Regions from separate parts of the Bradyrhizobium sp. WBOS07 genome, predicted to be linked through region 2. Evidence: predicted binding sites of a transcription regulator. Region 2 holds the regulator's gene; each other region holds the start of a gene.
The links. Region 2 encodes LexA, which represses DNA repair genes until DNA is damaged. Its sites were predicted from a motif close to TGTTCNNNNTGTGTTCNG; they were not measured.
Positions count from the first base shown of each region.

Region 1: the regulator LexA is predicted to act here: its motif matches at 4,903-4,920, upstream of DCM79_RS20765 (PA0069 family radical SAM protein).
Region 3: the regulator LexA is predicted to act here: its motif matches at 1,928-1,945, upstream of uvrA (excinuclease ABC subunit UvrA).
Region 4: the regulator LexA is predicted to act here: its motif matches at 2,778-2,795, upstream of DCM79_RS06135 (YifB family Mg chelatase-like AAA ATPase).

Region 1 covers NZ_CP029008.1:4,341,710-4,349,312, forward strand. The annotation lists gene DCM79_RS20745 (uracil-DNA glycosylase family protein) at 1-370, shown strand, start outside; gene DCM79_RS20750 (glycosyltransferase family 39 protein) at 492-2,000, opposite strand; gene DCM79_RS20755 (ribonuclease HII) at 2,297-3,166, opposite strand; gene DCM79_RS20760 (VOC family protein) at 3,237-3,692, opposite strand; gene DCM79_RS20765 (PA0069 family radical SAM protein) at 3,715-4,881, opposite strand; gene DCM79_RS20770 (phosphoketolase) at 5,102-7,516, shown strand; gene DCM79_RS20775 (acetate/propionate family kinase) at 7,519-7,603, shown strand, end outside.
Region 2 covers NZ_CP029008.1:2,468,338-2,475,940, forward strand. The annotation lists gene glp (gephyrin-like molybdotransferase Glp) at 1-866, shown strand, start outside; gene lexA (transcriptional repressor LexA) at 1,042-1,743, shown strand; gene DCM79_RS11650 (hypothetical protein) at 2,141-2,575, shown strand; gene DCM79_RS11655 (ComEC/Rec2 family competence protein) at 2,583-4,859, opposite strand; gene DCM79_RS11660 (DUF2171 domain-containing protein) at 4,954-5,187, opposite strand; gene DCM79_RS11665 (nuclear transport factor 2 family protein) at 5,449-5,835, opposite strand; gene DCM79_RS11670 (glutamine--tRNA ligase/YqeY domain fusion protein) at 5,845-7,521, opposite strand.
Region 3 covers NZ_CP029008.1:2,366,742-2,374,344, forward strand. The annotation lists gene DCM79_RS11155 (outer membrane protein) at 58-837, shown strand; gene DCM79_RS11160 (outer membrane protein) at 1,077-1,769, shown strand; gene uvrA (excinuclease ABC subunit UvrA) at 2,042-5,017, shown strand; gene DCM79_RS11170 (hypothetical protein) at 5,172-5,348, shown strand; gene DCM79_RS11175 (ATP-binding protein) at 5,414-6,808, shown strand; gene DCM79_RS11180 (HAD family hydrolase) at 6,856-7,497, shown strand; gene DCM79_RS11185 (cytochrome D1 domain-containing protein) at 7,585-7,603, opposite strand, start outside.
Region 4 covers NZ_CP029008.1:1,301,421-1,309,023, reverse strand. The annotation lists gene DCM79_RS06145 (ATP-binding protein) at 1-488, opposite strand, end outside; gene DCM79_RS06140 (hypothetical protein) at 604-1,071, opposite strand; gene DCM79_RS06135 (YifB family Mg chelatase-like AAA ATPase) at 1,180-2,718, opposite strand; gene DCM79_RS06130 (PilZ domain-containing protein) at 2,947-3,192, shown strand; gene DCM79_RS06125 (tetratricopeptide repeat protein) at 3,272-4,045, shown strand; gene DCM79_RS06120 (AAA family ATPase) at 4,106-5,395, opposite strand; gene DCM79_RS06115 (CpaD family pilus assembly protein) at 5,392-6,123, opposite strand; gene DCM79_RS06110 (type II and III secretion system protein family protein) at 6,188-7,603, opposite strand, start outside.

The sequences.
Region 1 (7,603 bases), 1.9 Mb from region 2:
TCTGATGATCGGCGCCATCGGCCTCAACCGCAGCACCGCCTACATCGCCAACGTCATTCCCTGGCGGCCGCCCGGCAACCGCACGCCGACGCCGCAGGAAACGCAGATCTGCCTGCCCTTCATCCAGCGCCAGATCGAGCTGGTGAATCCGGATGTGCTGGTGACGCTCGGCAACCCCTCGACCCAGACGCTGCTGGGAACGCGCGAGGGCATCATGCGCACCCGCGGGCGCTGGTTCGACTACGAGACCGGCGCACGCACCATCCGGGCGCTGCCGACGTTCCATCCCGCCTATCTGCTCCGCTCTCCGTCCTACAAGCGGCTGGCGTGGCAGGATCTGCGTGCGATCGCCAAGGTGCTGGCGGGCTAGCGAACTCTTGTAGGGTGGGCAAAGCGCAGCATGCCCACCACCTCCATCGTGGCGCTGGACAGAGCCGACGTGGGCACGGCGCTTTGCGCCTTTGCCCACCCTACGATATCGACGTTTGTCGCTACGTCCCCTTCGGCCGCACGATGGCCCAGCCGATGCGCAGCAGTTGCTGGCGCCCGGTCACGAGCCATTCGAAGGCACGCGGCACTTCCGGCACGATGCCGGGAAAGCGCTTGAGGATGTCCGGCGGCGGCGTGCCGGCGGTGTCGGAGGCGCGCCAGACCACGACGCCGCCGGTCTCGCTGAATTTGGCGTGATTCATCCACGGCGTGCGCGCAGGGTCGGCATCGATGAAGAGATGCGGACGACCTGAATGCAGCGTGATCAGGCTCGCAAGTTGCGTCTCGCCCGCAACGGCGCGCAGGCGGTGGTTGGTGCGGCGGGCAAAGCTGTCGTCGAAGAAGTCCGAGATCGCACGCGCCGGCATCGAGGTCGCGATCTCGCTCGTGCCGGTCCAGGGCAGCAGCAGGACGCCCAGGACGACGCCGATGGCCGGGGCCACGACGGCGGCGGCCCACACCATGCGCAGCATCCGCGCGCGGCGCATCGCAATGAGATCGCCCGCCGCGACCACCACGGCAAGCCCGGACATCACCAGCACGACGCCGGCGCCGCCGACGACGGATTCGAGCCCCAGCAGGCCAGAGACCAGCACCCCGCCCAGCACCGGGGCGAGCGCGAAGAAATAGACGAAGTTGCGCGCGAGCGGCGCGACCGGCGGCCGGTAGATGATCGGCGGCTCCTCGCCCTTGCCGGCAAACAGGCCGGTGTTGAGGAAGGTCAGCGCCGGAATCGCGGCGGCTCCGAGCACGAGGCCGGCCAGCAGCCAGGCCGCATGCAGGGCGCGGGCACTCAGCTCCGCAACTTGCGGCAGGGCCGGCATCGCAAGCGTCTCCGCCCGCATCAGCCAGACTGCGTAGGGCAGCGCCAGCACCGCGACGACGATCAGCGCGAACAGCGGATCGAGCGCGCGCAGCGTGCGGCGGCCGCCTGCGGTCGAGACCGCGAACACGACGAGCAGCAGCAGCAGGAAGATCGCCGCGGGCGTCGTCAGCAGCAACAGGCCGGCCTCGATCGACCAGGCGAACCAGGCATTGCCGCGGCGCTGGCCGATGATCTGCCAGGAGTGCAGCAGCAGCAGCGCCCACAGCGGCCGGGCCAGTACAAGGGGGCCGAAATCGAGCGCCGAGGAGGAGAAGGCGAGCACCGTCATAGTCAGCAGCACGGCGAGCACCGCGTGCTGCGAGCCGACCACGGCGCGGGACAGATGATACAGCGCGATGAAGGTCGCGATCTCGCAGAGCTGGGCCAGCACATAGATGCCGAACATGTGGCCGCCGGCGGCGCGATAGGCGATGTCGGCGAGCCAGACCGCCAAGGGCGGACCGAGGTCGGTGCCGACCTGGTATTCGCGTCCGAAAGCCAGCAGCGTCGCCAGCGTGCCGGGCGGGCTGCGGTAGAACACCAGCGCCACGACCAGCCACATCAAAGCCTGCAGCAGCACGGCGATCCATACGATCAGCCGCGGCCGGGCGCGAATGAGCTCGATGACCAGGGAGGTAAACCGCATGCAACGCCCGAAAGATGCAGCCAACCCGTCCAGCCGGCCCTGTTCGCTCACATCTGTTTTGATAAAGGGCACGGCGCGTCGTGGCAACTGAACTTGCGTGAAAGCCACGCGACCGCTGCTTGTTCTCCCTCTCCCCGTTCTTAAGGGGAGAGCGTTGGGGTGAGGGGCTCTATCCGCGCATACGGTGACAGATGGACTCGCGGAAGCTCCCCCTCACCCGGAATGCATCTTCGATGCATTCCGACCTCTCCCCGCACGCGGGGAGAGGCGAAGAGGCAGCCGCCGGAGATTAAGTTTTAGAGCGCGGCCGATGCGTCGATCTCGACGTTCGCTTCCACGTGCACCTCGACCTCGGCCACTGCAAACAGGTCCTGCACCGGCTGGACGGTCCACGGCATGTGCTTGGCGCGCGCGGCGGCGACCGGGGCGAAGAAGCTGCGGTGGTGGATGGTTGGGCCGAGGCGGTCGAGCGCGTCGAGGTGCTCGGGGACGGCATAGCCCTTGTGCTGCTCGAAGCCGTAGCCGGGGCAGTCCTGCGCCAGCGCGCACATCAGGCGGTCGCGCGTCACCTTGGCGATGATGGAGGCCGCGGCGATCGACAGCACGATGCCGTCGCCGCCGATCACGGCCTCGCAGTCGCATTCCGTGTCGAGCCGGTCGCGGCCGTCGACGAAGACATGCCTGGGCGCCTCCGGCAGTGCCACCACGGCCCGCTTCAGCGCCCACAGCGAGGCGCGCAGGATGTTGTCGCGATCGATTCGCGAGGGCGAGGCCACGGCAACCGAGACCTGCGCGGTGGCGCAGATCTTGTCGAACAGCTTATCGCGCTCCTCGGCCGTCAGGCGCTTGGAATCGTCGATGCCGCGCGGGATGCGGTCGGGGTCGAGAATCACGGCGGCCGCCACCACCGGCCCAGCCAGCGGTCCGCGACCGGCCTCGTCGCAGCCGGCGACCGGCCAGACGCCGCGCTTGATCAGCGCGCGCTCGCGGCGAAAGCTCGGGGGAGCGACGGCAATGATACCTCTCTTGCCGGCGGGAGCGGCCATGGCTTGGGCCGCAGCCGTCTTGGCTGCCTTGGCCGGCGCGGCCTTGTTCGCAGCAGCCTTCTTACCCGGCTTATTAGGCGCGTCTTTGGCCGGCTTGGTGGCGGACTTGTCCCGAATCATGGCCGGGATCGTGCGCAAGGCGCCCGGCCTGCGCAACCGGGAACCTCTGACAATTCCCGCTATTCAGGCCCTACTCCGCCAGATGCACCCGCCGGTCCTCGCCAACATCGATGCCAGGCGCGACCACGACCTCCCAGGGATGACCGTCGGGGTCGGCAAAATAACCGGAATAGCCGCCGTAGTGGGTCTCGTGCGCGGTCTTCACCAGCTTCGCCCCCTTGCCGAGCGCGAAGGCCATCACCGCATCGACCTCCTCGCGGGTCCGACAGTTCCAGGCGATCGTCATGCCGCGGAAGGCCTGCGGCCTCGGCTGGTCCGGCAGCCCCGCGTCGGCCGCGAGCTGATCCCAGCCATACAAGGCGAGCACGGGACCACCGGTATCGTAGAACGCGACGGCCTCGCCGGTCGCCTTCAGCCGGCGCGAGAAACCGAGCGCGTCGTAGAAAGCGATGCTGGCGCGGAGGTCGCTGACGCCGAGCGTGATGACCGTGAGACGCGGCACCGGCACATTGAGTTCCCCTGGCATGCGACGCCTCTTCCGTTTCCGATCAGAACAGGCTGAGCTGGTCGCCGTTCCGCTTCGGCCGCGCAAAGTGATCCGTCGTCAGCTTGGAACGCCGCTTGTTCAGCCCGAGCCGCTCGCAGGCGATCTCGAAGCGGCGGCCGATGGTCCACGCCATCGGTCCGGTGCCTTTCATTCGCTCGCCCCATTTCGCATCGTAGTCGCGCCCGCCGCGCATGTCGCGGATAAGGGTGAAGACGTGGCGGTAGCGGTCCGGATAATTCGCCATCAGCCATTCGCGGAAGAGATCGCGTACCTCCAGCGGCAGCCGCAGCAGCACATAGGAGGCTTCCTTGACGCCGGCATGGGCGGCGGCATCGAGAATGCGCTCGATCTCGCAATCGTTCAGCGCGGGGATCACCGGCGCCACCATCACGGTGGTCGGAATGCCCGCGTCCGAGAGCTGCTTCAACGCCTCCAGCCGCTTCGGCGGCGTCGCGGCGCGCGGCTCCATGGTGCGGGCCAGTTTCGGATCGAGCGAGGTCACTGATATCGCGACCTTGGCGAGGTTGCGCTTGGCCATCCGCGCGAGAATGTCGATGTCGCGCAGCACCAGCGCCGATTTGGTGACGATGCCGACGGGATGGCCGGCACGTTCCAGCACCTCGAGGATGCCGCGCATGATCTGGTGCTCGCGCTCGATCGGCTGATACGGATCGGTGTTGGTGCCGATCGCGATCATCCGCGGCTCGTAGCCGGGGGCGGCGAGCTCCTTCTCCAGCAGCGAAGGCGCCTCGGGTTTCGCAAACAGCTTCGATTCGAAATCGAGGCCCGGCGACAGGCCGAGATAGGCGTGGGTCGGGCGGGCGAAGCAGTAGACACAGCCGTGCTCGCAGCCGCGATAGGGATTGATCGAGCGGTCGAAGCCGATGTCGGGTGAGTCATTACGGGTGATCACCTTGCGCGACGTGTCGACTGCGACCGTGGTCTTGAACGGCGGCAGCTCTTCCAGGCTCTGCCAGCCGTCGTCGAAAGCGACGCGCGCCTCGGCCTCGTAGCGGCCGCTGGCATTGGACTGCGCCCCCCGCCCTCGCCGGCGGGCGCGGTCGATGGCGACGCCGAGCTCCGGAAAATCAGAGTCCGCACCCGCCGGCTCGGAGGGCGCCTTGACCGGCGGGTGCGTGAGAGCATGAGAGGATGCTGCTGGACTCATGGAGCCAAGATAGCACGCCAAAGGAACAAATCAAGAACACAAATGAGAAATGGAAAAATAGCCCCATGCAAAGCGGCCGCCCAAATTTCGAGCGTGGTCCTTTGACCTCACGCAACAAGGCTGTCGTAACGATCTCGTTTGATGTCGCATCGGGATCGATCGCGCCGGAACAAAGTTGGTGACGATCGCGGCCCTTGGCTCGGCAACAATCGGCAAGAACATGACAAATCAACAACAATCAGCTGCAGCGAGCAGCGATCTCGATCTGCTTGATCGCTATTGGCGCGCCGCCAACTACCTCTCGGTCGGGCAAATCTATCTGCTCGACAATCCACTGCTGCGCGAGCCGCTGCGGGCCGAACACATCAAGCCGCGCCTGCTCGGCCATTGGGGCACGACGCCGGGTTTGAACTTCATCTACGCCCATCTCAACCGCGTCATCCGCGCGCTCGATCTCGACGTGATCTATGTCTGCGGCCCCGGCCATGGCGGTCCGGGCATGGTCGCCAACACTTATCTGGAAGGCAGCTACAGCGAGATCTATCCCGAGATCGCCCGCGATGCGGACGGCATGCGCAGGCTGTTCAGGCAGTTCTCCTTTCCCGGCGGCATCCCGAGCCATGCGGCGCCGGAAACGCCGGGCTCGATTCACGAGGGCGGCGAGCTCGGCTATGCGCTGGTGCACGCCTACGGCGCCGCCTTCGACAATCCGGACTTGATCGTCGCCTGTGTCGTCGGCGACGGCGAGGCCGAGACCGGCCCGCTGGCTGCGTCCTGGCACTCGAACAAATTCCTGAACCCCGCCCATGACGGCGCGGTGCTGCCGATCCTGCATCTCAACGGCTACAAGATCGCCAATCCGACCGTGCTGGGGCGGATGCGAGATGCGGAAATCCGCGATCTCTTTCGCGGTTTCGGCCACGAGCCGTTGTTCGTCGAGGGTGACGATCCCAAATTGATGCACCAGGCCATGGCGGACGCGCTCGACGTCGCGCTCGCCAGCATCCGTTCGATCCAGCGGCACGCCCGCGACAGGCGCACAAGCGTCGAGCGGCCGCGCTGGCCGATGATCGTGCTGCGCAGCCCGAAAGGCTGGACCGGCCCTAAGGAAGTCGACGGCAAGAAGGTCGAGGGCTTTTGGCGCGCGCATCAGGTCCCCGTCGCCGGCTGCCGCGACAACCCGGCGCACCTGAAAGTCCTCGAAGACTGGATGCGCAGCTACGAGCCTGAAAAGCTGTTCGACGCAAGCGGTGCCCTCGTTCCCGAGCTTCAGGCGCTCGCGCCTCGCGGCGACCGCCGCATGGGCGCCAACCCGCATGCCAATGGCGGCCTGCTGAAGAAGGAGCTGAAGCTGCCGGACTTCCACCGCTTCGCGATCGAGGTGCCGCAGCCCGGCGGCGTCATGGCCGAAGCGACGCGCGAGCTCGGCAAGTTTCTGCGCGACGTCATCCGCCTCAACGCGAAGGAGCGCAACTTCCGCATCATGGGCCCGGACGAGACCGCGTCAAACCGGCTGGACGCCGTGTTCGAGGCGACCGAGCGCGTCTGGATGGAGCCGATCGAATCCTACGACGTGCATCTGGCGCAGGATGGCCGTGTCATGGAGGTGCTGAGCGAGCATCTCTGCCAGGGCTGGCTCGAGGGCTATCTGCTCACCGGCAGGCACGGCTTCTTCTCGTGCTACGAGGCCTTCATCCACATCGTCGATTCCATGTTCAACCAGCACGCCAAATGGCTGAAGGTGACGCGCGAGCTGCCGTGGCGGCGCCCGATCGCCTCGCTGAATTACCTCCTGACTTCGCACGTCTGGCGTCAGGACCATAACGGCTTCAGCCATCAGGACCCCGGTTTCGTCGATCTCGTCGCCAACAAGAAGGCCGACATCGTTCGCATCTACTTCCCGCCGGATGCCAATACGCTGCTGTGGATCGCCGACCATGCCTTACGCACCTACAACCGCATCAACGTCATCGTTGCCGGCAAGCAGCCGGCGCCGCAATGGCTGTCGATGCGGGACGCCGCGGCGCATTGCGACGCCGGCATCGGCATCTGGAGCTGGGCGGGGACTGAGAAGGCTGGCGGCGAACCGGACGTGGTGATGGCCTGCGCCGGCGATGTCCCGACGCTGGAGACGCTCGCCGCCGTCGATCTCTTGCGCAAGGCCCTGCCGGATTTGAAGATCCGCGTCGTCAACGTCGTCGACCTCATGACGCTGCAGCCGCAGGATCAGCATCCGCACGGCCTGTCCGACCGCGACTTCGACAGCCTGTTCACGACGGACAAGCCCGTCATCTTCGCCTATCACGGCTATCCCTATTTGATCCACCGGCTGACCTATAGCCGCACCAACCATGCCGGCATGCATGTGCGGGGCTTTGCCGAGGAAGGCACCACGACGACGCCGTTCGACATGGTCGTGCTCAACGAGCTCGACCGCTACCACCTCGCGATCGAGGCGATCGAACGCGTGCCCGGACTCGCGGCCAAGGCCGCGCAGGCCAAGCAGCAATTCCGCGACAAGCTGATCGAGCATTCGCGCTATGTGCGCGAGCACGGCGAGGACATGCCGGAGATCCAGGGCTGGGTCTGGCCCAACAGCTCCGGCGGCAACACGCCTGCCGAAGCCGGCGACTAACCATGTCGGACATGGTCCTCGTCCTCAACTCGGGATCGTCGAGCATCAAGTTCGGCCTGTTCGACATCTCGCCGGCCGAGCCTGTAC
Region 2 (7,603 bases):
ACGGCAACAGCGTCACCATCAAGGAAGCCGCGATCGCCGGACGGCACGTCCGCCCGGCCGGCGTCGATTTCCGCGAAGGTGACGTGCTCCTGCGCAAGGGAACCCGCCTGACGGAGCGCGATCTCGCGCTTGCAGCGGCGATGAATCACCCGCACCTCGCCGTCTGCCGCCGTCCCAAGGTTGCGATCCTCGCCACCGGCGACGAGCTGGTGAGGCCGGGCACCACGCCCGGGCACGGCCAGATCGTCTATTCCAACGGCTACGCCCTGCATGCGCTCGCCCGCAGCGAGGGCGCCGAGACCATCGACCTCGGTGTCGCCGCCGACACGCTGGAGGCCACCTCCGCCGGAATCCGCCGCGCCCGCGAGAGCGGTGCTGACATCCTGATCACGACCGGCGGCGCGTCGGTCGGCGACCACGATCTGGTCCAGCAGGCGCTGCGGGGCGAAGGCATCTCGATGGCGTTCTGGAAGATCGCGATCAGGCCCGGCAAGCCGATGATGCACGGACGGCTCGGCGCGATGCGCGTGATCGGCCTGCCCGGCAATCCCGTGTCGTCCTACGTGTGCGCGTTCCTGTTCATGGTGCCGTTGATTCGCGCCTTGTCGGGCCGTTCAGTGATTCATCATCGCCGCGAGCGCGCCGTGCTGGGCAAGGATCTCGGCGCCAACGACCAGCGCGAGGATTATCTGCGCGCGCGCCTCGAACTGCGCGACGATGGTGCGCAGGTCGCCGTTCCCGTCAGCCATCAGGATTCCTCTCTGCTTGCGAATCTTGCTGCGGCACAGGTACTTCTCGTGCGCGCACCGTTCGCGCCGAAGGCCGAGGCCGGCAGCCCTTGCGAGGTGCTGCGTCTCCCCGTCTGAGTGCACGGCCACACGCATTCCGCGAGTTCGCCACCGTTCACGGTAAATTAAGCAGTTGCGGAACATGTATCGAACATATAGTGTCCGTTCATGATTTGTTTCGAGCATGTAGCGGCTTATCGCTGAACTCATCGTCTCGGAATCGAACGACATCAACCGGGGGACTTTGGTCGAGATGTTAACGCGCAAACAATACGAGCTTCTGAGGTTCATCAGCGAACGTTTGAAGGAAAGCGGTGTGCCGCCCTCCTTCGACGAGATGAAGGATGCGCTCGACCTGCGCTCGAAGTCGGGCATCCACCGCCTGATCACCGCGCTCGAGGAGCGCGGCTTCATCCGCCGCCTGCCCAACCGCGCACGCGCCATCGAAGTGATCAAGCTGCCGGAGCTCCAGGCTGCCGCCGGCGCCCGTCGCGGCTTCACGCCGAGCGTCATCGAGGGCAATCTCGGCAAGGTCCGCGCCAGCTCCAGCCCGTCCATGGACGAGGGCGAGCGGCCCGTTGCGGTGCCCGTGATGGGCCGTATCGCGGCCGGCACGCCGATCGAGGCGTTGCAGACCCGCAGCCACACCATCAGCGTGCCGCCCGACATGCTCGGCTCGGGCGAGCACTACGCGCTCGAAGTGCGCGGCGATTCCATGGTGGAAGCCGGCATCCTCGACGGCGACATGGCGCTGATCCAGCGCAACGAGAGCGCCGATACCGGCGACATCGTGGTGGCGCTGATCGACGACGAGGAGGCCACGCTCAAGCGCTTCCGCCGCCGCGGCGCCTCGATCGCACTCGAGCCGGCCAATGCCGCTTATGAGGTGCGCATCCTGCCGCCGAACCGCGTGAAGATTCAGGGCAAGCTGATCGGGCTTTACCGGAAGTACTGATACCCAACATCAAGCGCCGGGCGCGCTTCGACAATCGCATTTGAATTTTGCAGGGGTCGTCATGCCCGGGCTTGTCCCGGGCATCCACGTTCATTGTGCTGCGTCGAAGGCGTGGATGGCCGGGACAAGCCCGGCCATGACGCTGTGGAGGCGGCTGGTGACCATAACCACATGCGATAGCCCTGCGCAGAGTGGTGCCGGCAGCGCCGATACGCCGGCCAAATGCAAGGATGCGATGTTTGTTCCTATCGAATCCGGGAAAGATAAAGTGATCGCGCGCTGCGGACGCGAGCCGCAGATTTGCCCATAACCAAGCAGAGCGTTGCAGGCTTCCACTCTGATTGAGGCCTGCGCCTCGACGAGACGCGGGTCGCAATCTTCGCATGAGGAGCACCCGATGTGTGACTACAGCCTGCATGCCGTCGCGACGCGTCCCGCCGAAGTCGGCGAGACGATCGTCACGACAACCTTCCGCGGCACCTCGACGCGCGGCTTCGCCTCCGAAGCCGATCTCTCTGTCGCGGTCTGCCTGCTGCCGGGGACGGAGCTCGCCTTTGCCGACAACGTCCGTTACGACAACCGCTGGATCTGGACGCGCACCGTCAACTCCCGCGTCGGCAAGTTCGGCAAGATCGATCCACACATTCCCGATCGCCATCACGACGCGATCGAATTTCCTGACGGCAAATACGTGCTGGTGACTCAGCTGGTCGAAGGCCAGCGCGCAACCGTGCTGCAGCTGCCGGTGACGCAGCCGGTCGGCGAGCGCGAGCACAAGCCTGAGATCATCGCGGACAATCGGGCGGCGGTCACGCGCCAGCCGATCGGCTGATGAAAGCTCAGTCCTCGGCCTGAAGATCGGCCTCCGACGGCGTAGCGTCGCGGACGCGCGGAGCCGGCCTCGGCATGAGGGCTCCTTCGAAATCTCCCTCGCCGGCGGCTGCCGGCGACCAGGGGCGGTCTGCACCTCTCGCCTTGACCGCCTGAACCGCAAATCCGTCGCCATGCCGTGTCAGCGCCAGCGTGCCCTGGCGCGCGAGCCGCTGCCGGTCCACCACCATCGCCGCGCAATCGGGCGGCGCGGGCCGCGACGTCACCACCAGCGCGGCGCGGCTGCAATCGTCCGCCAGCGCATCGATGCGCGAGGCCAGCGCGACCAGGCGCCCATCGGCGAGCGGTGTCACGCAGCCGGACTCGTCGCACGACACTCCCTCGGCCAAGGTGCTGCTGCCGGCATCGCGCGGATCGGCGTCGGCCGCCAGCCACTCCTTCAGCAGGAAGCTGTCCTTGCCCGCCCTGATCAGGTGCAGGCGCCCGTCCCCGCCCCGCACCGCGACGCTGGCGCCGTCCCCGGCAATCAGGACATCAGGCTGCCGTGCGGAGAGGCCCCAGGCGATGGACGCCAGCAGCACCACGGCACCGCACCAGCGCAGGGGCGTGCGCAACAGGCCCATCAGGATGATGCCGAGGCTCGCGGCGATCAGCGGCGCGATGCCGAACGCCGGGATGCGGCCGACCGCGCCCGGAAGCGTCGCGACCCAGCGCGAGACCGCGACCATCCAGTCGATGCCCAGCCCCATCAGCCACCAGAACACGCCATCGAGCCCGAACGGCGCTGCGAGCAATCCCAACAGCCCCGCCGGCATCACCAGCACTGAGACCACCGGCATCGCCCCGAGATTGGCGAGCACGCCATAGGGCGTGACGCGATGGAAGTGGAAGGCGGCATAGGGCGTGGTCGCAAGCCCCGCGATCAGCGAGGCCAAGAACAGCATCGCGATCTCGCGGCCGCCCCACAGCGCGACGCGTGCGGTCGCCGAATGATCGGGCGCGGCCAGCAGGTTCGGCATGCCGATCTGCACCAGCGCCACCAGACCGAGCGTTGCCGCAAACGACATCTGGAAGCTCGGATGCACCAGCGCCTCCGGGGCGACCGCGAGCACGATCAGCGCCGCCACCGCCAGCGTGCGGAAGGTGATGGCGCGGCGGTCGACCATCACCGCGATCAGCACCACCGCCGTCATGAAGAACGATCGTTGCGTTGCGACCTCGGCGCCCGAGAGCAGCAGATAGAACGCGGCCGCCACCAAAGCTGCGGCCGCCGACCATTTCTTGATGGCGAAACCAACGGCAAGGCCCGGAATCAACGCCAGCAGCGCGCGCACCGCGAAGAAGACGACGCCTGCGACCACCGCCATGTGATAGCCGGAGATCGAGAGGACGTGCCCGAGCCCCGAGATGAACATCGCGTCGTTGACGGGCGCGGAGATCGCATCGCGCCGCCCGGTGAGCAGCGCGGTCGCGATCGCGCGGTTGTCGCCCTCGAGCGTCGCGCGGATGCGGGCATCGATCGCATCGCGCAGGCCTTGCATGAAAGCGGCGTAGCGCAGCCGCAGGCCGCCGGCGTCCGGCGGGGTCGAGGCCGTGATCGCGCCCATCACGAAGCCGGAGGCGCCGATGCCCTGAAAGAACATATCCCGCGAGAAGTCGTAGCTACCCGGGCGCACCGGCGAGAGCGGCGGCATCAGCCGCGCTTTCAGTTGAACGAAGCTGCCGACCTCGGGCGCGGTGCCCTTGCGCACCGACAGGCGGACGCGCTCGAGCTTGACGTCGCTGCGCTGCGCCTCCATGGCGGTGACGCGGAGCACGAAGCGGTCGGTGCGCTCGCGGATGTCGCGTGTCTCGACGAAGCCCGACAGCGACACGGAATAGAGCGGCTTGGCCAGCACGGTATGGGTGACGCGCGCCGTCTTCCAGGTCGCGCCGGCAAAGCCGGAAGCGACCGCCGCGATCATGAGCGCCGGCGCGAACAGCCGGCTCCGCCGCACCAGGATCGCGCCGAGCAGCAGCGCGGCCGCCGTCGTTGCGACGACCCACAGCACCGGCTCATGATCGGCGGCAAAATAGAGCGCGATGCCCCCGCCGAAGGCGACCGGCACCCACGGCAGCAGGCGTCCCGGACCGGCCTCGGCGCGGGCCCACTCGCGCAATGTCTCGACGATCGTGGGCCAGATGCCGAAACCCGCCGGAGCAAAACCACCGGCGGGGGCGGCGCGGCCGACCGGCCACGTCCCGGCAATCCCCTGGGCGCGTACTGGCCGGCCCTGCTCCGCCATTCCCCTGCACCTAACGCGACGCGACTGGCGCCAAGGCTACCGGAACGTGCGGCCGGGCGAATAGCGGTACAGATCGGGAACGCGAGAAGGCGCCCTACTTTTCCTCTTCCATCGTCACGGCCACCGACGCCTTGGCCGCCAGCCGCACCTTGTTGCCCTCGACATCGGCGACGAGGCCCTTGTCGATGAAATGATGATGACCCTTGTGGCTGCCCTCGCCGCTGTCCTTCTTGGTCAGCTTGATGCGGTTGCCTTCGACCTTGTCGACGGTGCCGACATGGACGCCGTCGGCGCCGATGACTTCCATATGCTCTGCGATGTTCTGCATGGCGGGTTCCTTGTTGAACCCACGCCAACGCAGACGAGGCACGTTCGTTCTCTCTCGGGAATGACGATGCCGTGTGCTGTTTCGCGACCGAAAGATGGTGGGCGCGGCGCGCTGTACCTTTGCCCAACCTTCGGCACTATAGGCGTCATTCCGGGGCGCGACGAAGTCGCGAGCCCGGAATCCATAACCACCATCGTGAGTGTGGATACCGGGCTCGCGCCAAGTGGCGCGCCCCGGAATGACGAAACCGATGGAGCCGTGTCAGATCAGCGGCGCCTGCGACGAGGCGTGGTGATTGACGATCTTCCAGTCGCCGTCCTCGCGGATGATGACCCAGCTCATCTTGACGATGAGATCGTCCCGCTCGCCGGCGAGGTCGAACGAGATCGTGGCGGCCATGTTGATCAGGTCCGGGCCGGCCTGCGCTGCGTTCACGTCGGAGAATACGGCGCGCGGCTGGCGCCAGCGCGGCAGGCCGCTGAAATAGTCGGCGACGCCGTCCCTGCCGAGGTAGAGCTTCGGGTTGGAGCCGAAGAAGAATGCATTCTTCGCATAGAGCGACGACAGCGCGGTCGCATCGAGCGTCGCGAAGCCGGCGCACCATTTCGCGATGATGGCTGAAGCGATGGCGTCGGCTTCGTTGCTCATCGTGGTCCCTCAGCCCTTCGCCACTTCCTTCGCGAAGGTGTCGCGCAGTCCGATGGTGCGCGAGAACACCGGCTTGCCGGGCGTCGAGTCCCTGTCGCGCACGAAATAGCCCTGGCGCTCGAACTGCATCGGCTCGGTCGAGTTGCTCTCCGCCACCGCTGCCTCGACTCGTGCGTCGGGCAGGATCTCCAGCGAGTTCGGATTGAGATCCGCCGCGAAGTTCGAAGCGTCCGGGCTCGGATTGGCGAACAGCTGGTTGTAGATGCGGATCTCAGCCGGCACCGAAGTTGCCGCCGGCAGCCAGTGCATGGTCGCCTTGACCTTGCGGCCGTCGGGCGCGTTGCCGCCCCTGGTCGCGGGGTCGTAGGTGCAGCGCAGCTCCACCACCTCGCCCTTGTCGTTCTTGATCACGCCGGTGCACTTGACGAAATAGGCATAACGCAGCCGCACCTCGTTGCCCGGGGACAGGCGGAAGAACTTCTTCGGCGGGTTCTCCATGAAGTCGTCCTGCTCGATATAGAGCTCGCGGCCGAACGTGATCTTCCGCGTGCCCGCCGAGGGATCGTCGGGATGATTGATCGCCTCGAGCTCCTCGGTCTGCCCTTCCGGGTAGTTCTCGATCACGACCTTGAGCGGCCTCAAGACCGCCATGCGGCGCTGCGCGGTGCGGTTCAGCTCCTCGCGAATGCAGAACTCCAACATACCGACGTCGACGACGCTGTTGGCTTTCGCGACCCCGATGCGCTTGACGAACTCGCGCAAGGCCGCCGGCGGCACGCCGCGGCGGCGCATCCCGGCCATGGTCGGCATGCGCGGATCGTCCCAGCCCGCGACATGGCCGTCGCGGACGAGCTGCGTCAGCACGCGCTTGGACAGGAGCGTGTAGGTCAGGTTCAGCCGCGCGAATTCGTACTGATGCGGCTTGGACGGCACCGGCAGCTTCTCGATGAACCAATCGTAGAGCGGCCGGTGGTCCTCGAACTCCAGCGTGCAGATCGAGTGCGTGATGCCTTCGATCGCGTCCGACTGGCCGTGCGCATAATCGTAGCTCGGATAGATGCTCCACTTCGTGCCGGTGCGCGGATGATGCGCGTGCAGGATGCGGTACAGCACGGGATCGCGCAGGTTGATGTTGCCGGCGGCCATGTCGATCTTGGCCCGCAGCACGCGCGCGCCGTTGGGGAATTCGCCGGCCTTCATACGCCGGAACAGGTCGAGGTTCTCCTCCACGCTGCGGTCGCGGAACGGCGAGTTCTTGCCGGGCTCGGTCAGCGTGCCGCGGGAGACGCGGATCTCCTCCTGGGTCTGGTCGTCGACATAGGCGAGCCCGTCGCGGATCAGCTGCTCGGCCCATTCATACAGGCGGTCGAAATAGTCCGAGGCGAAGAACAGGTTCTTGCCCCAGTCGAAGCCGAGCCAGCGCACGTCGGCCTGGATGGAATCGATGTATTCCTGCTCTTCCTTGACCGGATTGGTGTCGTCGAAGCGCAGGTGGCAGCGGCCCGGAAACTCCTGGGCGATGCCGAAATTGAGTGCGATCGACTTGGCGTGGCCGATATGCAGGTAGCCGTTCGGCTCCGGCGGGAACCGGGTCACGATTTCCCTGTATTTGCCCTGATCGAGGTCGGCCTGGATGATGTCACGAATGAAATCGCGCCCAACCTCAGCTGCCACCGGTTCTGTCATTACCAAAATCCTGTCGGGAAATCAGCGGTCCTTCTGCCAAATTCGGGGGGCTGAGCCAAGAGCCTAAGCAAGGGCTTAAGCA
Region 3 (7,603 bases), 100 kb from region 2:
GCGCCTGATCCGCTGCTTCGGGGACTGCGAGAAGCGGCGAACACTGGGGAGACTGCAATGAACAAGATTCTGATTGGTGCCATCGGTGCAGTGACATTGAGCCTGTCGGCTCCCGCCAGCGCGGCGGATCTCGCCGCGCGCCCCTACACCAAGGCCCCGGCGCCGATGGTCGCCGCCATCTACGACTGGAGCGGCTTCTACGTCGGCATCAACGGCGGCGGCGGCAGCAGCCGTAAGTGCTGGGATTTCGTCACCCCGGGGACCGGCGTCCTGGTTGGCGAAGGCTGTCACAGCGCGACCGGCGGCACGGTCGGCGGCCAGGTCGGTTATCGCTGGCAGTCGACCAATTGGGTGTTCGGCCTCGAAGGCCAGGGCAACTGGGCCGACTTCTCCGGCGACAACATCAGCACGGTGCTCGTGGGCACGGGCCTGCGCAATCGCTCGAAGATCGACGCCTTCGGTCTGATCACCGGCCAGGTCGGCTACGCCTGGAATAACGTGCTGCTCTACGTGAAAGGCGGCGGCGCCGTCGTCAGCGACCGCTATCGGAGCTACGATCTCGTCACCGGCCTCGAGTTTGACCGGGCGAACGAGACCCGTTGGGGCGGCGTCGTGGGCGCAGGAATCGAGTTTGGATTTGCGCCGAACTGGACGGTGGGCTTCGAGTACGACCACATCTTCCTCGGCAACCGCACGATGACTTTCACCGGCTCGGGCAACCTGCTGGCGGCCCCGCTTGGCGCCGTTACACGCTCCGATCGTATCAGCCAGGACGTCGATATCGGCCTGATCCGGGTGAACTACCGCTGGGGCGGGCCGCTGATCGCCAGATACTGATATCTCTCTGACATTGTTCGATGATTGAAGGCCGGCCTTGCGCCGGCCTTTGTCATTCGGGAGGTCGGATCCGCAGGCGCAATGAGTCAGTAACCATCACCTTTTCAACCACTGTGGCTTTACGGAGACACAACTTGCGGCTTCAGTGGTGTAAGCACTGCTTCAGTTGGGCCGTTGAGTCCGCTGCCCTTCCGTCAAGGAAGGCAACAATAGAAACTGGGACTGGGATTAAGTTGAAAATGAAGAAAGTTCTGTTGGCTTCGGCCTGTTTGTTCGCTCTGGCGGCCCCCGCTTCGGCTGCTGATCTCGCGGCTCGCCCCTACACCAAGGCGCCGGTCGCTCCGCTGGCTTCGGTCTACAACTGGACCGGCTTCTACCTCGGTATCGTCGGTGGCGGCGCCTGGGAAGCCTCGTCGGGCGACCCGAAGATGCAGGGCGGTTTCGTCGGCGGCACCGCCGGCTACAACTGGCAGACCGGCAACGTGGTGTTCGGCCTCGAGGCCGATGCCGCCTGGGCTGACGTCAGCGCCTCGGCAGCTGGCACGGTTTTCGTCGCCGGCGTCGGTGGCGTCCCCGCCTCGCTGACCTCCAAGACCGACGCCATGGGCACCGTGCGCGGCCGCATCGGCTGGGCCATCAACAACGTGCTGCTCTACGGCACCGGTGGTTACGCCTGGATCGACAACAAGCTCACCGCCACCCTGGGCGGCCTCTCGGCCTCCGACAGCAAGTTCCACTCCGGCTGGACTGTCGGCGCGGGTGTCGAGGCGTTCTTCGCACCGCAATGGTCGGTCAAGGGCGAGTATCTCTATCGCAGCCTCGACGGCGAGACCTACTTCTCGGGCACCGTTCCCACCGGCACGCTCAACCTCCACACCGTGCAGGTCGGCGTGAACTATCACTTCGGCGCCCCGGTGGTTGCGAAGTACTAAGCGACACTTCAACGCCTCAGCGTTACGAAAGGCCGGCCTCGCGCCGGCCTTTTTGTTTTGGAGGATACGCGCCGGATCAGTGCAGCGCCTGCTGCCAGATGCCGCCAGCGCGCCAACATTCCGTTGACGATTCGCAACTCCCTCTGGAAATCCGTCTCCGTTCTTCCTACGTTCGCTGACAACCCCATCGGCGCCGATCCCGGTTCCGGACGAAGCGCGCCTTTTTTATCGGCGCGGTCGCGCACCCATGGGATTCCCTAGGGGCAACTCGGATGGATGAAGTGATCAAGGCGAAGCGCCAACAACAGAACGCGGGCTCCAGCCTGCGCGCAATTACGATCCGCGGCGCGCGCGAGCACAACCTCAAGAACATCGACGTCGAGATTCCCCGCGACAAGCTGGTGGTGTTCACCGGCCTCTCCGGCTCCGGCAAATCCTCGCTCGCCTTCGACACCATCTACGCCGAGGGCCAGCGCCGCTACGTCGAATCGCTGTCGGCCTATGCGCGCCAGTTCCTGGAGATGATGCAGAAGCCCGACGTCGACCAGATCGACGGCCTGTCGCCGGCGATCTCGATCGAGCAGAAGACGACGTCGAAGAACCCGCGCTCGACCGTCGGCACCGTCACCGAGATCTACGACTATATGCGCCTGCTCTGGGCGCGCGTCGGCGTGCCCTACTCGCCGGCCACCGGCCTGCCGATCGAGAGCCAGACCGTCTCGCAGATGGTCGACCGCGTGCTGGCGCTGCCCGAGGGCACGCGGCTCTATCTGCTCGCGCCGGTCGTGCGCGGCCGCAAGGGCGAGTACCGCAAGGAGCTCGCCGAATGGCTCAAGAAGGGCTTTCAGCGCGTCAAGATCGACGGCACCTTCTATGAGCTCAGCGAGGCGCCGACGCTGGACAAGAAATTCCCGCACGACATCGACGTGGTCGTCGACCGCATCGTGGTTCGCGCCGACATCGGCCAGCGCCTCGCCGAAAGCTTCGAGACCGCGCTGAAGCTCGCCGAGGGCCTCGCCGTCGTCGAGTTCGCCGACGCGCCTGCGGCCGCTCCCGCCGAAGAGAAGAAGAAGACCGCCAAGATCCACGACAAGAGCGGGCCCGAGCGCATGCTGTTCTCGGAAAAGTTCGCCTGCCCGGTCTCCGGCTTCACCATTCCCGAGGTCGAGCCGCGCCTGTTCTCGTTCAACAACCCCTACGGCGCCTGCCCCGCCTGCGGCGGCCTCGGCGTCGAGCAGCATGTCGACGAGGACCTCGTCATCCCCGACAAGGAGCTCGCCATCGGCAAGGGCGCGATCGCGCCCTGGGCCAAATCGTCCTCGCCCTATTACGTGCAGACGCTGACCGCGCTCGGCAAGCACTACAAGTTCACCCTGACCACCAAGTGGAAGGACCTGCCGAAGAAGACGCAGAACGCGATCCTGCACGGCTCCGGCGAGGACGAGATCAAGTTCTCCTACGAGGACGGGGTGCGCTCCTACGACACCAGGAAGCCGTTCGAGGGCGTCATCACCAACATCAACCGCCGTTACCGCGAGACCGAAAGCGAGTGGGCCCGCGAGGAGCTGGCGAAGTACTTCCACGACGTGCCCTGCGAGGCCTGCCGCGGGTTTCGCCTCAAACCCGAGGCGCTCTGCGTCAAGGTCGGGGCTAAGCATATCGGCGAGATCTCGGAGCTGTCGGTCAGGAAGGCCGGCGAATGGTTCGAGACCGTGCCCGGCGCGCTCAACGCGCAGCAGAACGAGATAGCCGGCCGCATCCTGAAGGAGATCCGCGAGCGCCTCACCTTCCTGCTCGACGTCGGCCTCAACTACCTCACTTTGTCCCGCTCCTCCGGCACGCTGTCCGGCGGCGAGAGCCAGCGCATTCGCCTCGCCTCGCAGATCGGCTCGGGGCTGACAGGCGTGCTCTACGTGCTGGACGAGCCCTCGATCGGCCTGCACCAGCGCGACAACGCCCGCCTGCTCGATACGCTCAAGAGACTTCGCGACCTCGGCAACACCGTGGTCGTGGTCGAGCATGACGAGGACGCCATCCGTCTCGCCGACTACGTGCTCGACATCGGCCCCGGCGCCGGCATGCATGGCGGCCACATCGTCGCCGAAGGCACGCCCGCCGAGATCATGCGCAACCCGAAATCGCTGACCGGCAAGTACCTGACCGGCGAGCTCGAGGTCGAGGTGCCGGAACGGCGTCCGCCGAACCATCGCCGCACCATCAAGGTGGTCAACGCGCGCGGCAATAACCTCAAGAACGTCACGGCGGAAATTCCGCTCGGCCTGTTCACCTGCGTCACCGGCGTCTCCGGCGGCGGCAAGTCGACGCTGCTGATCGATACGCTGTACCGCGCCATCGCCCGCAAGCTGAACAATGCCAGCGAAGGCGCCGCGCCGCACGATCGCATCGAGGGCCTCGAGCACATCGACAAGATCATCGACATCGACCAGTCGCCGATCGGCCGCACCCCGCGCTCCAACCCGGCGACCTATACCGGCGCCTTCACGCCGATCCGCGAATGGTTCGCCGGCCTGCCCGAGTCCAAGGCGCGCGGCTACGAGCCCGGCCGCTTCTCCTTCAACGTCAAGGGCGGCCGCTGCGAGGCCTGCCAGGGCGACGGCGTCATCAAGATCGAGATGCACTTCCTGCCCGACGTCTACGTCACCTGCGATGTCTGCAAGGGAAAGCGCTACAACCGCGAGACGCTGGAGGTCCTGTTCAAGGGCAAGAGCATCGCCGACGTGCTCGACATGACCGTCGAGGAAGCCGCCGAGTTCTTCAAGGCGGTGCCGCGCGTGCGCGAGACCTTCCAGACCCTGCACCGCGTCGGCCTCGACTACATCCATGTCGGCCAGCAGGCGACGACGTTGTCGGGCGGTGAAGCCCAGCGCGTCAAGCTGGCGAAAGAGCTGTCCAAGCGCGCGACCGGCCGCACGCTCTACATCCTGGACGAGCCGACCACCGGTCTTCATTTCCACGACGTCAAGAAGCTCCTGGAGGTGCTGCACGAGCTGGTGGCGCAGGGCAACACGGTCGTCGTCATCGAGCACAATCTCGAAGTCATCAAGACCGCCGACTGGGTCATCGACCTCGGCCCCGAAGGCGGCGACGGCGGCGGCGAGATCGTGGCGTGGGGACCGCCGGAGGATATTGCGAAGGCGCCGCGGAGCTACACGGGGAAGTTTTTGGAGCCGGTGCTGAAGAAGGCAAGGAAGCCGAAGCGGCGGAGCACGAGCGAGGCGGCGGAGTAACCCGAATAATCAACTGAAAAACTTGACTTTTTAACTAATTATTCTCGAATTTGGCTTCGGGGATGGGTGCGGGTTCGAATCCTGCCGTCTGGTTTGTTGCGGTCACCTTTCTGCTCGCTGTGATCCGATTTTGGGTCGATGGAAGGAGGAAGTCATGACCAATACAAAGATGAGTCGCCGTAAGGCACAGATGAAACGTAGCCGTCGAAATGTTGTTTTCGCACTGATTGAAACGATTTGGGCGATCGCGACGAATTGGGTAGCAGCGTTGGTGACCCTCTCCATCCATGCGAAGGGCGCTCCCGATAATGGGAGCGCCCTTTCTTCTTGAAGTTGTAACGCTGTTCGTTACTCTTTCAACTCACCCGATAAAGCGTGAGTTGGGGAGGATGGAGCTTGGCGATTGATATTACAGCCGTATCCGATGCTCAATTTGCCGATCTGCTAGCTCGCGGCGAAGGTCACTTCTTAGATTTCAAGGCCAGGGAAGTATCACCTGCGAAGCTCACCAAATCGCTTTCTGCGTTCGCCAACGCTGATGGTGGCGAACTCTTCATAGGGGTTTTGAATAGTGGGTCTCCGACTAAGCGCTGGTCGGGTTTCGTTGATGCAGAGGCTGCAAATGGCCATATACAAGCGTTCGAGGAATTCTTCCCGCTTGGGAGCTACTTCAAGTATCAGTTCTTGAAATCGGACCGCTATCCTGGACTGCTGTTGCATTGCGAGATTCTGAAGACTCCGGATATTCGTTCAGCTAGCGATAGCGTCTTCTATCTGAGACGCGGAGCGCAAAATCTGCCTCAAACGCGAGAAGATCAGATATCAAGACTCAAGTTCAACAAGGGCATTACCTCTTACGAAGATCATATCGTCAAGATTGATGTTGCTGAGGTTACAAACTCCAAGCCCGTACTCGAGTTTATGCTCGCAAACATCCCAACTGCAGAGCCCCTGCCGTGGCTCAAAAAGCAGCAACTTATCGACGAGGACAAGCCAACCGTGGCCGCCGTGCTTTTATATGCAGAGGAGCCTCAGGCCGCCCTCCCAAAAGCCGGGATAAAAATCTACCGGTACCAAACATCCGGGGCAGGAACGCGTGACACCCTAGTTGGAAATCCCAGTAGTATCGAGGGACATGCTTACGCGTTGATCGCAAAGGCCGTGCAGACGACTGTCGATATTGTCGAAAAGGTCTCGGTGGTAGGAACTACCGGGCTGGAAAAAGTATCTTACCCACGCGAATCCATCCATGAGATCATCACGAATGCAGTGCTGCATAGAGACTACAGTTTAAATGACGACATTCACATCCGCATCTATGACAACCGAATCGAAGTCCAAAGTCCTGGAGTGTTACCAGCGCACGTTACTGTTGAAAATATTCTCGAAGAGCGTTTCGCTCGAAACCAGCGGATAGTGCGCCTAATCAACAAGTATGAAGATCCTCCCAATAAGGATGTCGGTGAAGGGCTAAACACGGCTTTTGAAGCGATGCGAAAGTTGAAGTTTCGGGACCCTGTCATCGAGCAGCTAGACGGCAGTGTGAAAGTTACACTTCGGCATGAGAAGCTGGCTTCGCCAGAAGAAATTATCTGCGAATATTTGAGAGCGAATTTGGAAATCAACAACGCGAAGGCGCGTGAAATCACCTTCATTGGGTCTGAAAACTCCGTGAAACGAATATTCAACAAGATGATGAAGAGTAAGATCATCGAACGAATTCCAGATAGGCCTCAGGCTAAAACAGGCTACTGGAAAGGTCCAAACTTTCCGAGCGAGGCGCCAGAGTAATATCGAGCCACCGAGCAATCGGATCTCAGTCGCTGCAAGTCTCTTCCATGTCCTACGCTCTCGCCATCTTCGACCTCGACGGCACGCTGGCCGACAGCTTCCCCTGGTTCCTGCGCACCATCAACGACATCGCCGATCGCTTCGGCTTTCGCCGCGTCGCCGACGATGACATCGAGGGGCTGCGGCAGGCCTCGACGCGCGAGATCCTCTCACGGCTCGAAGTCCCCTTGTGGAAGCTGCCGGCGATCGCGCGCCATGCGCGGGGGCTGAAGGCGGAGGCGGCCAGCGAGATTCCGTTGTTCGCGGGCGTCGAGGCGATGCTGCGGACGCTGGCCGAGAACGGCGTGCAGCTGGCGCTGGTGACGTCCGACAGCGAAGCTAATGCGCGCGAGAAGCTCGGGGATGCCGGGGCGTTGTTTACGCATTTCGACTGCTCGGCCTCGCTGTTCGGCAAGCCGGCGAAATTCCGCCGGGTCGTCAAACACGCCGGCGTGGAGCTGGACCAGGCGATCGCGATCGGCGACGAGGTCCGCGACATCGAGGCGGCGCGCGCCGTCGGCATTGCCTGCGGTGCGGTGTGCTGGGGTTACGCGGCGCCGGCAGCGCTGCGAGCGCTGGGGCCGGATCATGTGTTCGAGCGGATGGATGAGATTGCGGATGTCTTGTGCCGTACTCGTAGGGTGGGTTAGCGCAGCGTAACCCACCTCTTTCGCGTCCGCGTATCCGAGACGTGGTGGGTTACGCTGCGCTAACCCACCCTACGAGACCTGTCTCCCCTACTCCGTCCTGCGCAAG
Region 4 (7,603 bases), 1.2 Mb from region 2:
CTGTCGCCCTGCTCCAGCACGTCGAAATCGAAACGCGTGCCGACCAGCGCGGCGCGCGTCTGTCCCGCGAGAGCGCAATAGGCCTCGTTGGCGAAGGTGATGCGGCCATCGGTGTCGCGCAGCACGATGAGGTCGCCCTGCTGCTCGAACAGGCTGCGGGCGCGTTCTTCCGCTTCCTTCAGCTCCCAATTGCGGTCGATCAGGGCTTCGTTGTGGGCGGCAAGCGTACGCAGCCGCTTGCCCACGAAGCGCAGGCGCATGCTCAGCGTCGCAAGCCCGAGGCAGGCGAGCGCGAACAGGAAGCTCGCGCCGATCGCAAAGGTGTGGGGATCGTAGCCGGAGGTGTCGGACCGGCTGCCGGACACGAAGCCATAGGCGCCGCCGAAGGTCGCCGAGAAGATCATGAAGGAGCGGATCGCGAAGGCAATGCGGGGGTGCTGCCGCCTGAAACGGCGCATGCGCACCTTGATCCGGAACGTCCGACCCATCGTCACCGACCCTTGTCTGAAACCCGCCGCCGCATGCGACGATGTCGCGTCCACCTTGCGAACAGTTTGAGGCTTCGGCTCCGCCTCCGAACAGGGTTGACGAAGTGTTAACGCGTCAGAGCGAGGCGGCCTGGAGCTGGCGATGGCTGCCGCGGGCGCCGACGATCAGCGCCGCCGCCTCGCGCAGCGAGACCGACTTCGAGCGCACGTAGATGCGGTAATCCGCCGGCCCTTCGCTGGAGAGATAGATCACCTCGCCGCCATCGACGGGCTGAGCGGCAATCGAGACGAGGCGCGTCGAGGGATTGGCCTGACAGGTCTCCGGCTCGGACCCGAGGCCGTCGTCGACCAATGCGAAGTCCGCGGCGTCGGAATCCTCGGTGACCTGAACCCGGACCGTGGCCCGCGCGGGATCTTCGGTGAAGGCGACATGCACGCCGGCGGTCCAGAACAGCGAGGTCAGCTCGACCGAGGTCTCGCCCACGGCGATGCAGGGATGCGAGACCGATCCGATCTCGGCCCGGGCAAACACCGCGGCCGCCAGCAAGGGAATAACGGAGGCCAGAATCTTGAAACGCAACATGACACTCTACTCGCCGGGCCCTCGGGGAATTCGCAGCCGAATGGGTGGGCCCTATGGTTTGCAGAGCGTAAAGGAAACTCGTTACCGCCGGGTTGACACGCGGTATCATCAAGCCATCTGCCGCACATCCTCCGCGAGTGCGCGATAGGACAATGCTTCGGCAAGATGCAGCCGGCCGATCTTGTCGGCATGGTCGAGGTCCGCGAGCGTGCGCGCCACCCGCAGCACGCGGTGATAGCCGCGCGCCGACAGCCGCATGGTCTCGGCGGCGTCGCGCAACAGTTTGGCGCCCTGCGCATCCGGCTTGGCGATCTCCTCCAGCACCGAGGCCGGCGCCTCGGCATTGGTGCGGACCTTGGGCAGGCCGGCATCCGCATAGCGCGCCAGCTGGATGTCGCGCGCTGCCGCCACGCGCGCGGCGACCTCGGCTGATCCTTCCGCCGGCGGCGGCAGGATCAGATCGGCCGCGGTCACCGCCGGCACCTCGATGCGCAGATCGATGCGGTCCATCAGCGGGCCGGAGATGCGTGCCTGGTAATCGCCGGTGCAGCGGTCGATGCGGCCGCGCTTGCAGGCATAGCCGGGCTCGAACGCATTGCCGCAGCGGCACGGATTCATCGCCGCGACCAGCATGAAGCGGGCAGGGTAGGTGACGCGATGATTGGCGCGCGACACCGCGACCTCGCCGTTCTCCAGCGGCTGACGCAGCGAATCCAGCACGCGCGGATCGAATTCGGGCAGCTCGTCGAGGAACAGCACGCCCTGATGCGCCAGCGAGATCTCGCCGGGCTTGGCGCGGATGCCGCCGCCGGTGAGCGCGGCCATGCTGGCGGAATGATGCGGTGAGCGGAACGGCCGCCGCGCCGTCAGCGCGCCGCCTTCGATCTCGCCGGCAACGGAGGCGATCATCGAGACCTCGAGCAGCTCGCCCGGGGACAGCGGCGGCAGGATCGAGGGCAGCCGTGCGGCCAGCATCGACTTGCCGGCGCCGGGCGCGCCGATCATGAGCAGATGATGCCCGCCGGCGGCCGCGATCTCCAGCGCCCGCTTGGCGCTCTCCTGGCCCTTGATGTCGCGCAGGTCCAGCGTGGACGCCGCGGCTTCGTGCACCTTCGGCGAGGGCCGCGACAGCACCTGCGTGCCCTTGAAGTGGTTGGCGATCTGGATCAGCGAGCTTGCTGCGATGATCTGGATGTCCGGGCTCGCCCAGGCCGCTTCGGAGCCGCAGGCCGCCGGGCAGATCAGCCCCTCCTCGCGTGCATTGGCGCCGATCGCGGCGGGAAGGACGCCGGCCACCGGCGCGATCGAGCCGTCGAGGCCGAGCTCGCCGAGAACGGTGAAGCCGGTCAGCGCGTCCGGCGGGATCGCCCCGATCGCCGCCATCAGGCCGAGCGCGATCGGCAGGTCGTAATGGCTGCCCTCCTTGGGCAGGTCAGCCGGCGCCAGATTGACGATGATTCGGCGCGCCGGCAGCGCCAGCCCCGAGGCGATCAGCGCCGAGCGCACCCGCTCGCGCGCCTCCGACACCGCCTTATCCGGCAGGCCGACGATGGCGAAGGCCGGCAGGCCAGGGGCGACCTGGACCTGCACGTCGACCGCGCGGGCCTCGATCCCCTCAAAAGCGACGGTGGAAACCCGCTGCACCATGCTCAAACCAGCCTGCCCCTCTCGCGCAATTAGGGGTAGCAGAGCGCGGCTCCTTTCGCAAGAACAATACAGGAACATCCCGCAGGGGCGGACAGGCCCTAACCCTTCGTAAACGCCGAGCCGACACTACGCTTCGAATGCGAGCTTCTGCCCTCAGCACATTCCAACGAATGTCCGCTACTCCTGGGGCTACGGGATGGGCCGTGGTCTAACGGGTGAACAATTCAAATGCTTGCAAATCGCCGCAGAAGCGAACGTCGGGTGTGCAGCCGCCTCGCCAAGATCCATTTTGGCGCGGGCTCGCTGCCGCGGGACTGCACGATCACCGATATTTCGGATGGTGGCGTGAAAGTGGTGGCGGAATTTCTGGAAGTGCCGCCGCAATTCACCATCATCTTCGCGCCGGACTATTCCCGGCAATGCCGCCTGCGCTGGCGCATCGGCTGCGAGTTCGGCGCTGAATTCGTCGACTGAGAGGCGGGGGCCCGCGTCCTTAACGGGACTTTAGCGTTAATCGGTAAGCATCTCTGATCAGTTGCCGAGTGATCAGAGTATGTCCAAGCGTTCGTCTCTCGCCTTTCCGCCGGCGAGATTGCTGTCTCCCGCACTGCTGGTGCTCGTCCTCGGCGGCTGCCAGACCGCCGGCGTCGAGGATGTCACCGGCGCGCTCGGCATCAGGTCGGAAACGACCGTCAAGACGGATCCCAAGCCGGACATGGACGCCTTGCGCGCGCGTTACCGCGCCAAGCCCGGCGATCCCGCAATGGCGATCGAATACGGCAAGGCACTGCGCGAGACCGGCCAGCGCGCCCAGGCGGTCGCGGTGCTGGAGCAGGCCGTGCTCGCCCATCCCAGCAACAAGGCGCTGCTCGCCGGCTATGGCCGCGCGCTCGCCGACAGCGGCAATTTCCAGCAGGCCTTCGACGTTCTCAGCCGCGCGCATTCGCCCGAGGATCCCGACTGGCGCATCCTGTCGGCGCAAGGCGCGGCGCTCGATCAGCTCGGCCGCCACGAGGAGGCGCAGCAATATTACGCGAGCGCCCTGAAGATCGTGCCCGACGAGCCGCAGGTGCTGTCCAATCTCGGCCTGTCCTACATGCTCCAGAACAATCTGCCGCGCGCCGAGCAGATCCTCGGCCGCGCCCATCAGCGCAATCAGAACGATTCGCGGATTCGTGCCAACCTCGCGCTCGTGCTGGGATTGCAGGGCCGCCAGGCCGAGGCTGAAATCCTGGTCAAGGCAGATCTGCCGCCGGACCAGGCGGCGGCCAAAGTCACGGCGCTGCGGCAAATGCTGGCGAAGAAGCAGCAGCAGGCCGAGAAGTAACCCGCCAGCCGACGGCATTCCTGCTCGTCGCGTTCTCGCGAGGCGAAAACGCTGTCGCGGCTACGACGCCTTGCGGTGCGGAGCCGATGGGCGGCCCGACCGGCCCTTCAGCTTCTTCAGCAGCGGCTCCAGCAGCGAGCGCTTCGGCTTCTTCACCTCGCCGCGGCCGGCGAGGCGGTTCGCCATGGTCTGAAACAGCGCGGTGGTGCGGTGGTTCTTGGCGACTTCCGCGATCATCTGGCCGTTATTGGCCGCGGTCGAGAACAGCTTCGAATCGAACGGGATCACCGCGATCGGCTGGCTCTCCATGGTCTTGGCGAAGGCCTTGACGTCGATCTCCGCGCGCTTGTGCATGCCGACCTGGTTGATGCAGTACAGCGGCGGCCGGTCGTTCGGTCGTGCCGCCTTCAGCACGGTCAGCATGTTCTTGGTGTTGCGCAGGTTGGCGAGATCGGGCTCGGCGACGATCACGATGTCGTCGGCGTTCACCAGCGCGCGACGCGTCCAGCCGGACCATTGGTGGGGAACGTCGAGCACGATGCAGGGCGTGGTCATGCGTAGCGTGTCGAACACGGCGTCGAACGCTTCGGCGCCGAAATCGTAGACGCGGTCGAGAGAGGCAGGCGCAGCGAGCAGGCTGAGGCGCTCGGTGCATTTGGCGAGCAGGCGCTCCATCAGCGCCGTGTCCGGCCGGTCCTGCGACAGCACCGCGTTGGCGATGCCTTGGACCGGATCCTGGTTGTAGTCGAGGCTCGCCGTGCCGAAGGCGAGGTCGAGGTCGATCACGACCGAATCGAGCGAAAGGTCGCGGGCGATGGTCCAGGCCACGTTGTGCGCGACGGTGGAGGCGCCGACGCCGCCCTTGGCGCCGACCACTGCGATGACGCGGCCGGTGATGATGGCCTCGGAGGCCGAGAACAGGCTGCAGATCGAGCGGACGACGTCGAGGGTCTCGACCGGTCCGATTACGTAATCGTTGACGCCGCGGCGCACCAGCTCGCGATAGGGCGCCGTGTCGTTGGGATTGCCGATCACGACCACGCGGGTGCCGGGGTCGCAGACGCCGGCGAGATCGTCCAATCCCTCGAGGATGTCGCGCGTGCCGTCGGATTCGATCACGATCACGTTCGGCGTCGGCATCGATTCATAGACTTCGATCGCCGCGGCAAGGCCGCCGTCCTTGGCGGTGAGGTGCGCCTTGGCGAGCCGGCGGTCCTGCCCCGCTGCGGTCACCGCTTGGAGCGTCTGCTCGGTCTCGCAAAAGGCCTGCACGGAGATGCGAGGAACCGGCGCAATGTGTTCCTCGGGGTGCCCTAGGTCGTCCGAATCTTCGTCGTGGAGCCGTGTCATTTGCCGGTATCGCTGAGCTTGGCCTTGTCGGCGTCGGGGTTGGGTGTCGCGACCGCGGTGCCCTTGCGATAGCGCTCGAAGGCGATGTCGCGCCGCGCGGTGTAGGCCGGCGTCTCGGATCGCGGCTGCTCGAGGTCGGCGGGGTTGTCGATCATTGCCGCGAGGTTGCGCTGGCTGGCGCAGCCCAGATTGAAATAGGGCCGGTTCTCGTTGTAGCCGGGATCGAGGATGGAGGGACCGATGTCTTCCGGCCACAGACCGCAGGGACCCGCGACCGCGGTGATCTTCGAGTAGCTGAGGCGGATGGTGGGCAGCAGCCCGGGGTCTTCAGGGCGATAGGGATGCTGCACGATGGCGCGCGCCGGCACGCCGCCGGATGTGAGCACCGAGCGGATTTCACGATAGGTCGCGGCCGCCGCGCGTGAATTTGCGCTGTCGACGGGGACGTCGACGACGACGGAGCCGGTGCCTTCGCGCATCCAGTCCCGCGCAATGCCGGCGACATCCGAATGCTGCGCGGCCGACAGGCCGCCGCGCGCCGTGCCGACGAAGATCACGATCGACTTCCGGCCCTCCTGCACCGCGATCGGGTGGCGCTGGCGGTAGTCGGTCGGTACTGTCTGAGTGATGTCGCCGGCGGTGTTGCAGGCGCCGAGCATCAAGGACAGCCCGGTCAATGCCAGCGCGATCCCAAAGCCGCGACGTCGATCGGCAGATGTTGTCGTCATCGCCCGGTCCCCTCTTGCACCGTTCCTTGCCCCATTGCTTGCCGCGGTCCCCAAACCGTTCGCCTCAGTCGATGATGAAGCCGAAATCGCCGGGCGCGCCGTTGATCGGATCGACGCGCCGCGTGGTGCCATAGAGCCGGTTCATGCGGCCGAGCAGCGCCGTCTGCGCATCGGAGGCCGGTGCGAAGCCGTCGTCGGGCCGCGACAATTCCTTCTGCGCGACCGCGCGCACCACATAGGGCGTCACGATCACCATCAGCTCGGTCTCGTTGTTGACGAAGTCCTGGCTGCGGAACAGCGCGCCGATGATCGGCACCTGGTCGACGCCGGGCAGGCCGTTGATTGCCTGCTTGGTCTGCTGCTGGATCAGGCCGGCCATCGCCATCGAGCCGCCCGAGGGAATCTCGAGCGTGGTCTCGGCGCGGCGGGTCTGGATCGAGGGAATGGTGATCGAGTTGCTCGAGGTCGAGGACACCGCCTGCGTCAACGTGATCGAGTTGGTGTTGGACAGCTCCGAGACCTCGGTCATCACGCGCAGGCTGATGCGGCCTTCGCTCAGCACGACCGGGGTGAAGTTCAGGGAGATGCCGAACTTCTTGTAGGTGACCTGGGTGGTACAGACGTGGGTGACCGGGTCGCAGGAATAGCCTGCGGGGATCGGGAATTCGCCGCCGGCGATGAAGGTGGCGGATTCGCCCGAGATCGCGGTCAGGCTGGGTTCGGCGAGCGTCCGCATCACACCGGCGCTTTCCATCGCGCGCATGGTGGCGCTGACGGTGGCAACGCCCTTGGCGAGGCCGGCGACGCCGAGCCCGTTGCTGCCGACGATCGGCCCGCCCGAGACCGAGAACGGGTTGGAATTGTTGAAATTCACCACGGCCGTGCCGGCATTCAGGCTGGCGCTGAGATCGACGCCGAGCTGCTTGACGATGTCGCGGCGCACTTCGCCGACGACGACCTTGAGCATCACCTGGTCGCGGCCGCGCACGACGATGTTGTTGACGACCTTGTCCGATCCGCCGACCAGCTTTGCGGCGACGTCGCCGGCCTGCTGCGCCTCGACCGGGCTCGACACCGATCCGGTCAGCATCACGCTGTCGCCGACGCCTTCGATCTGCACGCCCGGCAGCGACTGGCGCAGGGCCGTGCGCATGCCGTTGAGATCGCGCTTGACCGCGATGTCATAGGAGGCGACCTGCTGGCCGTCGGCGGCGAAGAAGACGACGTTGGTCTGGCCGACCTGACCACCGATGATGTAGGCGCGCTGGGCCGAGCGAATCACCGCATTGGCGATCTTGGGATCGGCCACCAGCACGTCCTTGACTTCGCGGGGCAGGTCGATGACGACGGATTTACCGATGCCGAGCGAGAGAAAGCGCGTCCGCGCCGGCGCGATCGTCGCGACCGGCGACACACCGAGATCCGGCGCCTGGATCGGCGCCTGGTCGCCGACCGGCGCGTCGGCGGCGTCGACGCAACC